Regions from separate parts of the Rhizobium sp. UBA1881 genome, predicted to be linked through region 3. Evidence: riboswitches for the same ligand, from Rfam matches in the RefSeq annotation. Region 3 holds a riboswitch; each other region holds the start of a gene.
What was found. Region 3 has a riboswitch for cobalamin ahead of bluB (5,6-dimethylbenzimidazole synthase). Riboswitches for the same ligand answer to the same signal wherever they lie in the genome.
Positions count from the first base shown of each region.

Region 1: linked by a shared signal. The riboswitch ahead of cobU (bifunctional adenosylcobinamide kinase/adenosylcobinamide-phosphate guanylyltransferase) and the one ahead of bluB (5,6-dimethylbenzimidazole synthase) in region 3 are both predicted to bind cobalamin.
Region 2: linked by a shared signal. The riboswitch ahead of B3605_RS06255 (ABC transporter substrate-binding protein) and the one ahead of bluB (5,6-dimethylbenzimidazole synthase) in region 3 are both predicted to bind cobalamin.

Region 1 covers NZ_DDHH01000169.1:26,354-29,626, forward strand. The annotation lists gene B3605_RS20890 (chloride channel protein) at 1-815, opposite strand, end outside; cobalamin riboswitch at 1,062-1,453, shown strand; gene cobU (bifunctional adenosylcobinamide kinase/adenosylcobinamide-phosphate guanylyltransferase) at 1,565-2,083, shown strand; gene cobW (cobalamin biosynthesis protein CobW) at 2,088-3,137, shown strand.
Region 2 covers NZ_DDHH01000057.1:185,473-188,745, reverse strand. The annotation lists gene B3605_RS06260 (FecCD family ABC transporter permease) at 1-466, opposite strand, end outside; gene B3605_RS06255 (ABC transporter substrate-binding protein) at 508-1,539, opposite strand; cobalamin riboswitch at 1,785-2,023, opposite strand; gene B3605_RS06250 (c-type cytochrome) at 2,072-2,458, opposite strand; gene B3605_RS06245 (ABC transporter substrate-binding protein) at 2,576-3,273, opposite strand, start outside.
Region 3 covers NZ_DDHH01000134.1:19,421-22,693, forward strand. The annotation lists gene B3605_RS16405 (LTA synthase family protein) at 1-23, opposite strand, end outside; gene B3605_RS16410 (TolB family protein) at 298-1,131, shown strand; cobalamin riboswitch at 1,157-1,341, shown strand; gene bluB (5,6-dimethylbenzimidazole synthase) at 1,382-2,068, shown strand; gene B3605_RS16420 (DUF2865 domain-containing protein) at 2,082-3,200, opposite strand.

The sequences.
Region 1 (3,273 bases), on a different contig from region 3:
ATAAAGGCGACGCCCTGCATGATCAGGATGCCGATGCCGGCGCAGAAGGCGCCGAGCAGGATGGCGGGCACATAGTCGGCCGGCATGACGGTGCCGAAATCGCCGACATCGATGATGAAGTCGCTGCCGGCCAGCAGCCGAGCGACCAGCGTGGAAACGAGCGCCGAGACGACGACCGGCGTCAGCGACACGATCGTATAGGTGCCGATGATCAGCTCGAATGCGTAGAAAGCGCCCGTCAGCGGCGCGTTGAAGGCGGCGGCGATGGCGCCGGCGGCGCCGCAGCCGACGAGGACGCGCAGATCGGCGCGGCGCAGTTGCAGCTTGAAGCCGAGCTTCGAGGCGATGCCGGACGCCAACTGGGTGTAGCCGGCCTCGAGGCCGACCGAGGCGCCGAAGCCGTTGGATATCAGGTTTTGGATCGCGACGATGATGCTGTCTGTCAAGGACAGGCGGCCACCGTGCAGTGCGTTGGCCTCGATCGGGTCGACCATCGGCTTCTTGCGGGTCTTCGCCAGCACATACATCAACAGGCCGAGCAGGATGCCGCCGCAGACGGGGGCGGCCATCAGCAGGAACTTGTCGTCGATCTGAGAGGAGCTCAAACGCTCGACATCGCTGATCCCGAAGATCAGGCTGTGCATCTCGCGCGAGATCAGGCTCATGCCGGTGACGGCGAGGCCTGACGTGACGCCGATCAACGCGCCGGCCAGCACCATGCCCATTTCGCTGCGCCTGAGAAGCGCGCGCATGCGCCCCGCATCGAGCAGTGTGTGTAGCGGGCCAAGCCGTCTAAGATTGATTTTCAGGCGCATGATGGGGAAACTAGGCGGGCGAAAGCCCGTTCAAGGGTGGTAAAAGAGGGGATAGTTGCGGTGCTGCGCCGCGTGCGCTGCAAATGCGGCAAAAACCCGGCTGACGCAACAAGTTTTTATGACATTAAGTGCCTGATTATAGACGATAAATTTGGTAGAGATGATCGTCTTGAGGGTTGATATCAATCAATTTGGCCGGTGGGCGAGATTGGCGGTCGATTGACTTCGCAGTCGCGCTTGCCTAACCATGGATCGATAACGGATGGTTCCGGATCGCCAAAAGCGGTGCGGATGAAAAGGGAATGTGACGGGGTGGACCCAACCAGGGCGCCTTCATCACAGCCGACCCCGCGACTGTAGAGCGGTCAGGGTCTTCCATCCGGCGTCGGATGCTCTCAAGCCGGCTGCCTGCGTGGTGCAGGCGGGCGAGGAGCTGAAGACGGCGGAAAAGCCACTGGCAATGCAAGCCATGATCAACCGGGGTTGGACGCCTCCTTATCTACGAATCGTCCGCCTTTTCATGATTGCAGCCGGGAAGGCGAGGAAGAACCGATGGCACGATCGGGATGGCCTGCGTGGCTATCCCGATCGCGCCTGGACCCGCGAGCCAGGAGACCTGCCAATCGTGCCGGGCGCAAAGCCCACCCCTGGGCAAGTGTGCCCGATGCCAGCACGGAGGTTGTCATGGCAGATAATGAGACTTTGGCGTCGGCGTCAGGCTGGACGCGCTCCTGTGAAGTCGTCCACGCATGACGACCGCATCCTCTACGCTTATTTTAGGCGGCGCCCGCTCCGGCAAGTCGCGCTTTGCCGAACAGCTCGTCATCGACAGCGGCCTCGATCGCCACTACATCGCCACCGGCCGCGCCTGGGACGAGGAGATGCGCGCCCGGATTGACCAGCATAAGGCCGATCGCGGCGATCTCTGGACGACGCATGAGGAGCCGCTCGATCTCGTCGGCCAACTTGCCGCGATCGATGGCGAGGGGCGGGCGGTTCTGGTCGATTGCCTGACGCTGTGGGTCACCAATCTGATGATGGATGAGCGCGATATGGCAGCAGAATTCGCGGCACTGGCCGCCTATCTGCCGAAGGCCAAGGCGCGCCTCGTAATCGTTTCCAATGAAGTCGGCCTCGGCATCGTGCCCGAGAACCGGATGGCGCGCGAATTTCGCGACCATGCCGGACGGCTGCACCAGATGATCGCGGCGGTCGCCGCGGATGTGTATTTTATCGCGGCGGGACTGCCGCTGAAAATGAAGGGTTGAATTGATGAACCAGCAGAAGATCCCCGCCACCGTCATCACCGGCTTCCTAGGCGCCGGCAAGACGACGATGATCCGCAACCTTTTGACCAATGCGGGCGGCAAGAAGATCGCGCTCATCATCAACGAGTTCGGCGATCTCGGCGTCGACGGCGAAGTGCTGAAGGGCTGCGGCGCGGAAAACTGCACCGAGGACGATATCATCGAGCTCACCAATGGCTGCATCTGCTGCACCGTGGCCGACGACTTCATCCCGACGATGAGCAAGCTTCTGGAACGCGAGAACCGGCCGGATCATATCGTCATCGAAACCTCGGGCCTTGCCCTGCCGCAGCCGCTGGTCGCCGCCTTCAACTGGCCCGACATCCGCACCCAGGTGACCGTCGATGGCGTGATCACCGTGGTCGACAGCGCCGCCGTCGCCGCCGGCCGTTTCGCCGACGATCATGATGCCGTCGATGCCCGCCGCGTCGAGGACGAGACACTCGACCACGAGAGCCCGATCGAGGAACTCTTCGAGGATCAGCTCACCTGCGCCGACCTGATCGTGCTCAACAAGACCGACCTCATCGACGGCGCCGGCCTTGCCCGCGTCCGCGAAGAGGTTGCTTCGCGCACGGCGCGCAAGCCCGCGATGATCGAGGCGAAGAATGGCGACGTGCCGGCGAGCGTTCTGCTCGGCCTCGGCATCGGCACAGAGGAAGATATCGGCAACCGCAAGTCCCATCACGAGCTTGAACATGAGGACGGCACGCCGCACGATCACGACGAGTTCGACAGCTTCGTCGTGGAACTCGGCCCGATCGCCGATCCGGCCGTCTTCGTCGAGAGCCTGAAGGGCATCATCGCCGAGCACGACGTTCTGCGCCTCAAGGGCTTCGTCGACGTTCCCGGCAAGCCGATGCGCCTGCAGCTGCAGGCCGTCGGCAGCCGCATCGACCACTATTTCGACCGCGCCTGGGCCGCCGGCGAGGCGCGCGGTACGCGGCTGGTGGTGATCGGGTTGCATGAGATGGATGAGGGCGCGGTGCGTCAGGCGATCGAGGCGCTGGTTTAAGGTTGATGGTTGAAATGGGCGCGTCCGGTTTTGAAGATTGCTTGAGTGGTGCCGTGTGGCCCCCTCATCCGACCCTTCGGGCCACCGACCGGGGTCGAGCCGCTGGTCTCGACCCGTCCTTCGGACCCCCGCTGGG
Region 2 (3,273 bases), on a different contig from region 3:
GCTGCGAACCGGCGACACCTGCGAGGATGATACGGTCCGTCCCGCCGCCGGAGCCCACCGCCAGCAAAGACACCAGCAGGAACGCCGCGACCGCGCCGACGAAAGCGCCGGCGGAAAGCGTCAACACGCCATAGCCGAAACCGAGGATCATGACGGCGACGGCCCCGGTAGACGCGCCGGCCGAGATGCCGAGTACATAGGGCTCGGCCAGCGGATTGCGCAGCAACGCCTGCAGCACCGCGCCGCATAGCGCAAGAGCCGCTCCGGCGCTGGCGGCGACAAGCGCGCGGCTCAGGCGATAATCCCAGATGATGCCTTCATGGATGCGGCTGAGTTCAAAGCCGGTGCCAAGCAAGCGGTTCGCAACGGCCTTGGCCGTCGTGTCGACAGGAATGGAGATCTCGCCGATAGACACGGCGAGACTGATGACAAAGCCCAATGCCACGACGGCAAGGACGAAGAGCACGAGCAGCGCTCTCCATCCTCGGTGGGCTATCGACGCGTGCCTCACTTGGAAAGACCGAAGGACTTGATGCCGGCGGCAAGGCGTTCCAGGCCGTCGATGGTACGGATCGTCGGGTTCATCGACTGCGCATCCATCTCGACGAAGTGCCTGTTCTTGACGGCATCGAGCTGGCTGGTGACCGGGTCCTTTTCAAGGAAGTCGATCTTAACCTTCGGATCGTCGGCAGCGTAGCGGCGACGGTCCATGGTGGCGATGACGATGACTGCAGGGTTGGCCTGCGCGATCGTTTCCCAACCGACCAACGGCCACTCTTCCTCGGTGCTGACGACGTTGCGGGCGCCGAGCGTTTTCAGAATATAGGCCGGAGCGCTGTTCTTGCCGGCGATAAAGGCATCGCCCTGCACTTCCTTGCTGGAAAACCAGAAGGCGACAGGCAGATCCTTTGCCGACCCGCCAAGCGATGCCACGGCATCCGCTTCGCGCTTCTTCAAGTCAGCGATCAGGGCCGCGCCGCGATCCTGGATATCGTAGATCTCCGCCAGTTCGGCGATCTCCTGGTAAATCAGCTCCATGGTGAAGAGCTCACTGCGCACGCCGTCGCCACCATCGGTGTTGACCTTCGCGACGCAATCAGCCGGCGAGACATAGGTCTTGATGCCAAGACCGGCGAACTGCTCGCGCTTGCCGACCGAGCCTTGCGTGCCGACATGCCATTCGAACTCGGCCGCAACCAAGTCCGGCTCCTGGCCGACGACGGATTCGAAACTCGGATCATTGTCGGCCAGCCGCTTGATCCCTTTGTTGACCTCGGCATAGGCGGGCAGCACCGGCCCGACCCAGACCGCCGTGCCTACGATCTTGTCGGCAAGGCCGAGCGAGTAGAGAATTTCGGTCATGCCCTGGCCGATCGACACCGTCTTCTTCGGCGCGCTGTCGAATGTCACCTGCTGGCCGCAATTGGTGATCGTCAGCGGGTAGGTCGTTGCCGCTGCATGGGCGGCGGGGAGAAAGGTGGTAAAGGTGCAAGCCGTCGCGATCGAAAGCAGCGCGGTTCGCAGGATGATGCGGTTCATATTGGTCCTCATGTATGACTGAAGCCCGCAGCCGACTGGCCGCGGCTGTGAAACTCGACGCGGGGACCGCCGCGGATGATGCAGGACGACACAGCAGAGCGCTCGCCTGAAATCATGCGGCGGCGAAAACTATCGTTGGATCACGGACATGAGATTTGTGGAGGGGAATAAAGCGGGGCCGCGCCAGCGGCTGACGTCAAAAACCATCATATGATGCTCCTCTCCGGACAACCCCGTCCGGGATGGTGGACACTGTTTTGACGGCAGGTCTCCTGGCTTGCGAATATGCACCTGACATCTGCCTTCCCACGAAGAGCTTCGCAGTGGCATGGCGTTCGAGACGAACACCACAAGAACATCAGGCAATCCGCTTACAGTTGCGGGGGCAGCCACGGTCTTGGCCCCATTCGGGTCGTCCGCACCGTGTTCCCTATTAATCCCGTCGGAAGTCATCCCTTCGGGAACCATCAGGTGTGACTTAGGCGATCCGGCGCCGAGGCGTCAAGCCGTGGCGGACCGACATTTGGCGCGTCTAGGGATTGGCTCGGAGATAGCCGATCAGGTCGGTGATCTCCGATGTCGTCCATAGGCCGCCGAAGCTCATCTTCGTTCCCGGCACTTTCTTCTTGGGGTTTGATAGAAATTCCGAGAGCGCCGCCTCGTCCCAGACAAGTCCGCCGGCACCGGCCGTCTTCATCGCTTCGGAATATCGGTAGTCGGGCAAGCTTCCGGCTGGACGGCCGACGACACCCTTCAGATGCGGGCCGAAACCGTTGCGATCGGAATCGACCGTGTGACAGGCAACGCACAGCCTGAACACCCGCCGTCCATGCTCGACATCCTCGGCGGATGCCGCGGATGTCGTCACGAGCAGGCTCGCGATCGAACAGATCGACGGAAGGATTGAGCGCTTTTTCATATGTCGATGGCCTGTCGTTGTGTTTGCCAAATGCATCTGCTTAGCCAACAAAGCACATAGGCGCCCAGACCAGACTGGTGCGACATGGGAGCACATCCCCCATGTCGCCTGGCGCTTCTACTGCGCGGTCTTGATCTTGGTGACCTCTTCGGCGCTCAATTCGCCGACCGTCGTCACCTCGCCATTGCTGATCTTCCACAGGCGGAACGGGCCGGTGATATCGCCGTACTTGTCGAAGCTGACAGGGCCGATGACACCTTCATACTTCACCGGCTTGCCGTCCTTGATGAGCTGCAGCGCCTTGGCGAACTCTTCCTTGCCGGCATGGATGGGCGTGCCGCCCTCGGCGACAACTTCCGGCATGGCTGCCTTGATGGCGGCCGCATCGGCCTTGCCGGCCTTGGCAATGGCCAGCGCCACGATCGCACCCGCGTCATAAGAGCGGTCGGCGGCCGGGGCCGAAGGCGAGATGCCGCCGGAGAAGGCTTCGTAGTTGCCGGTGAAATATTCGGTCGACGCCGTCGGGCTGGTGCCCGAGGAGGTGCCGTAGGCGTTCTCCAGATACTGCGCGCCGACGCTCTCGATGAAGTCCTTGGAGTTCATGCCGTCATTCAGCAGGAAGGTCTGCTTGCCACCGCCGGAAACCCAGGCGCGGGCGATGGTCGCGCCATCGACGGGGGTGCTGACGAGATAGAGCGCATCGGGCTCACCAGCCATGGCGGCGCTGGCTTCGGACGCGTAGCTCGACTGCTTCTCGTTATAGGGTGTCGTCGATGTGATCGTGCCGCCGAGCTTCTGGTATGCGGTCGCAAACT
Region 3 (3,273 bases):
CCATAGAGCGCCGCCTCGCGCATTGCCGCTCCGGACTTGAAAACTTGGGCGATCAATGGCGGAACTCCAGTGTCATCTTAACGTCATCGAACTGTCACATCTTCGTCATGAACGCTAGATGAACCATAGTTGTTTCGCGGGCTTAACGCTTTTTTGATCACAAACTTTTCGGCAGCCGGTTGCCTCATTTCGCGTGGGCTCCGGATGGAGCCTCCCATTGCCGCGCGCGTGCGATCCTTGCGTGCCTTATTTAGCTGTCGTAGGTCATGGATATGTTCGCGTCAGAGGAGAGTTTGCATGCGCAGTTCCGTCGAGATCTACAACGTCAAGACGGGCGAGGCCCGTGTGATTTGGCAGACCGAGAGACTGGTCGAAGCCCCCAATTACGCCCCTGACGGCAGCTATCTCCTGCTCAACGACGAAGGTCTGCTTTATCGCCTGGCGCTCGACGGCTCGGCGAAGGTCGAGCATGTCGATACCGGCTTCGCGACCGCCTGCAACAACGACCACGGGATTTCGCCGGATGGCACCCGCATCGTCATCTCCGACAAGGTCGAGTTCGGCAAGTCGGCGATCTACACGCTGCCGATCGAGGGTGGGGCGCCGCAGCTGGTGACCACCAATCATCCGTCCTACTGGCATGGCTGGTCGCCTGATGGGAAGGAGCTCGCCTATTGCGGCATTCGCGGCGACCTGTTCGACATCTACACGATCGACGTGACCGGCGGCGAAGAGCGGCGGCTGACCAACGGCGAGGGGCGCAATGACGGGCCGGATTATTCGGCCGATGGGCGCTGGATCTATTTCAACTCCAGCCGCACCGGCCTCATGCAGATATGGCGTATCCATCCCGACGGGACCGGCGTGGAGCAGGTGACGCACGACAATTACGGCAACTGGTTCGCGCATCCGTCGCCCAACAACGACAAGGTGGTGCTGATTTCCTACGATCCGGATGTATTCGACCATCCGCGTGACAAGCATGTGCGGATGCGGATGATGGATATGGACGGGGGAAATCTCACGACGCTGTTCGAACTCTTTGGCGGACAGGGATCGATCAATGTTCCCAACTGGTCACCTGGTGGTGACGAGTTCGCCTATGTGCGATATTTCCCGGTCGAGGCTTGAGCGATTGCATCATGCGCGGTTTGTCGGCATAGGTGGCGCGTCGGGTGCCCGCAGGCTTGCGGGAGAATCGGGAATTCGGTGCGAGACCGGAACGTGCCCAACGCTGTAAGGCCGACGTCTGCCGCTTGATGCCACTGGCGCTTTTTGCCGGGAAGGCGTGGCAGACGGATGACGCCAAGTCAGAAGACCGGCCCGACAATCATAGACTGACCGCCTGGACAGCGGCCGGTTGTGTTGTTGGGGATTGACGATGCGACCAGACCAATCTGGCTCTCTTGCGAGAGCCGGTGCCTTTTCGACGAGCGAGCGCGACGCCGTTTACAGAGCCATCGAGACCAGACGCGACGTGCGATCCGAGTTCCTGCCGGATACGGTGCCTGATGATGTGATTGGACGGCTGCTGGCTGCTGCCCATCATGCGCCGTCTGTCGGCTTCATGCAGCCGTGGAATTTCATCGTCGTTCGCGATGAGGCCGTGCGATCGACCGTGTGGGAGGCCTTTGCCAAGGCCAATGCCGAGGCGGCGGAGATGTTTTCCGGCGAGCGGCAGCAGGCCTACCGCGCCTTGAAACTCGAGGGTATTCGCACGGCACCCGTCGGCATCTGCGTGACCTGCGATCCGGATCGCTGCGGCGACGTGGTGCTGGGGCGGACACACAATAGGCGGATGGATTCCTATTCGACCGTCTGCGCGGTGCAGAACCTGTGGCTCGCGGCGCGTGCGGAAGGCGTCGGCGTCGGCTGGGTCAGCATTTTCCACGAGGCCGATTTGAAGCGGGCGCTCGGCGTGCCTGATCGGATCGAGATCGTTGCATGGCTCTGTGTCGGCTATGTCGATCGGCTCTACGAGGAGCCGGAACTCGCAGTGAAGGGTTGGCGGCAGCGATTGCCGCTGGAGGAGCTGGTGTTTACCGATCGCTGGGGCGGGGGCGTGTAGCCCGCGACGCCTGTTACTGCTTCTGAGCCGGCGGTTGCTGCGGCTGGGCGCCCGGCATGGCTTGGTGCTTGAGGTCGATCGATCCCTGATCGCCGGCGAGGAACTGCGGGCCGACCTGGCGCACCTTGCCGGCACTGGGATCGTAGGGGCGGTCGGGGACCTGCGCCTGGGGCGCCGGCTGCTGTGGCGTAGGTTGGGTTTCGGGCTTGGCGGCAGCGGTGTTCGGGGTTTCGATCGTGGTGATCGAGCTCCGAGGCGGCGGGGCGCTCACAGACTGGTTGCGGCGCATCTGTTCGTAATAGGCGGGCAGATTGCAGCTGCAGGATGATTTCTCACCGGGCTTGCGGTTCTTGTAGGCGAATGCATTCGGCATGGCGCTGTAGGGCGCGCCTGTCGAGGCCGAGATCATGTTCTCGGTCTCGCCGCTGGAAACATCGTGATAGTAGAGCTCGGTTTCGATACCAGGGCACATCTGCTGGCAGGTGTTGGCGTCGCGGGCGAAATCGAAGGAGGTTGCGTTCGAGCGGATGGGGAAGAAGCCGCCGTCGCAGCTGCGCACGCAGATCGTGTTCAGATGCGTCAGCGGCTGGCCGCCGGGCGAGAACTCGTAGGAGCGCTGACGCTCGCCGCCGAGCGGGATGAAGGTGTCGCTGCGCATCGCCTGATCGTCGATGCTGGGCGGGGTCGCATATTGCGGCTCTTCATATTGCTGCACGGGCGCATTGCAGTTGTTTTCGTCGAGTGCTGCGAAGAGCTCGTTGCGCAGGCGGGCGTCCGGGCTTTGCGCGCGCAACTCGTCGCGACGCATCTGCAGGTCGGCGATGTTGTCGAGCATCTTCGCTTCGGCTTGCTCAAGCTCGCCGCAATAGCCGGCATTGTCGCCGCCGATGACCACCATGCTGCCGCTGCTGCAGCCGTTGCGGCGCTGGTCGCTGCGCAGCTTGCGAAGCTCGAGGTTCTGTTCGGTGATGGCGCTGGCGAAGCGGCGTATTTCGGGCGACATGCCGCCGCCGATCGTCTCTGCGATGGTCGCCAGACGAGCGCGCAGCTGACCGCATATCGGCGCCAACTGCGCATAGGCAGGGGCGGAAACTGCAATCAGGAGTGCTGCGGCCAGCGTGAGGCGTTTCAAGGCATCGTCCCGTCAGTGAGCAAATACCAAATGGCGAAGGGCGGACCATGGCCCGCCCTTCGATATACATTGC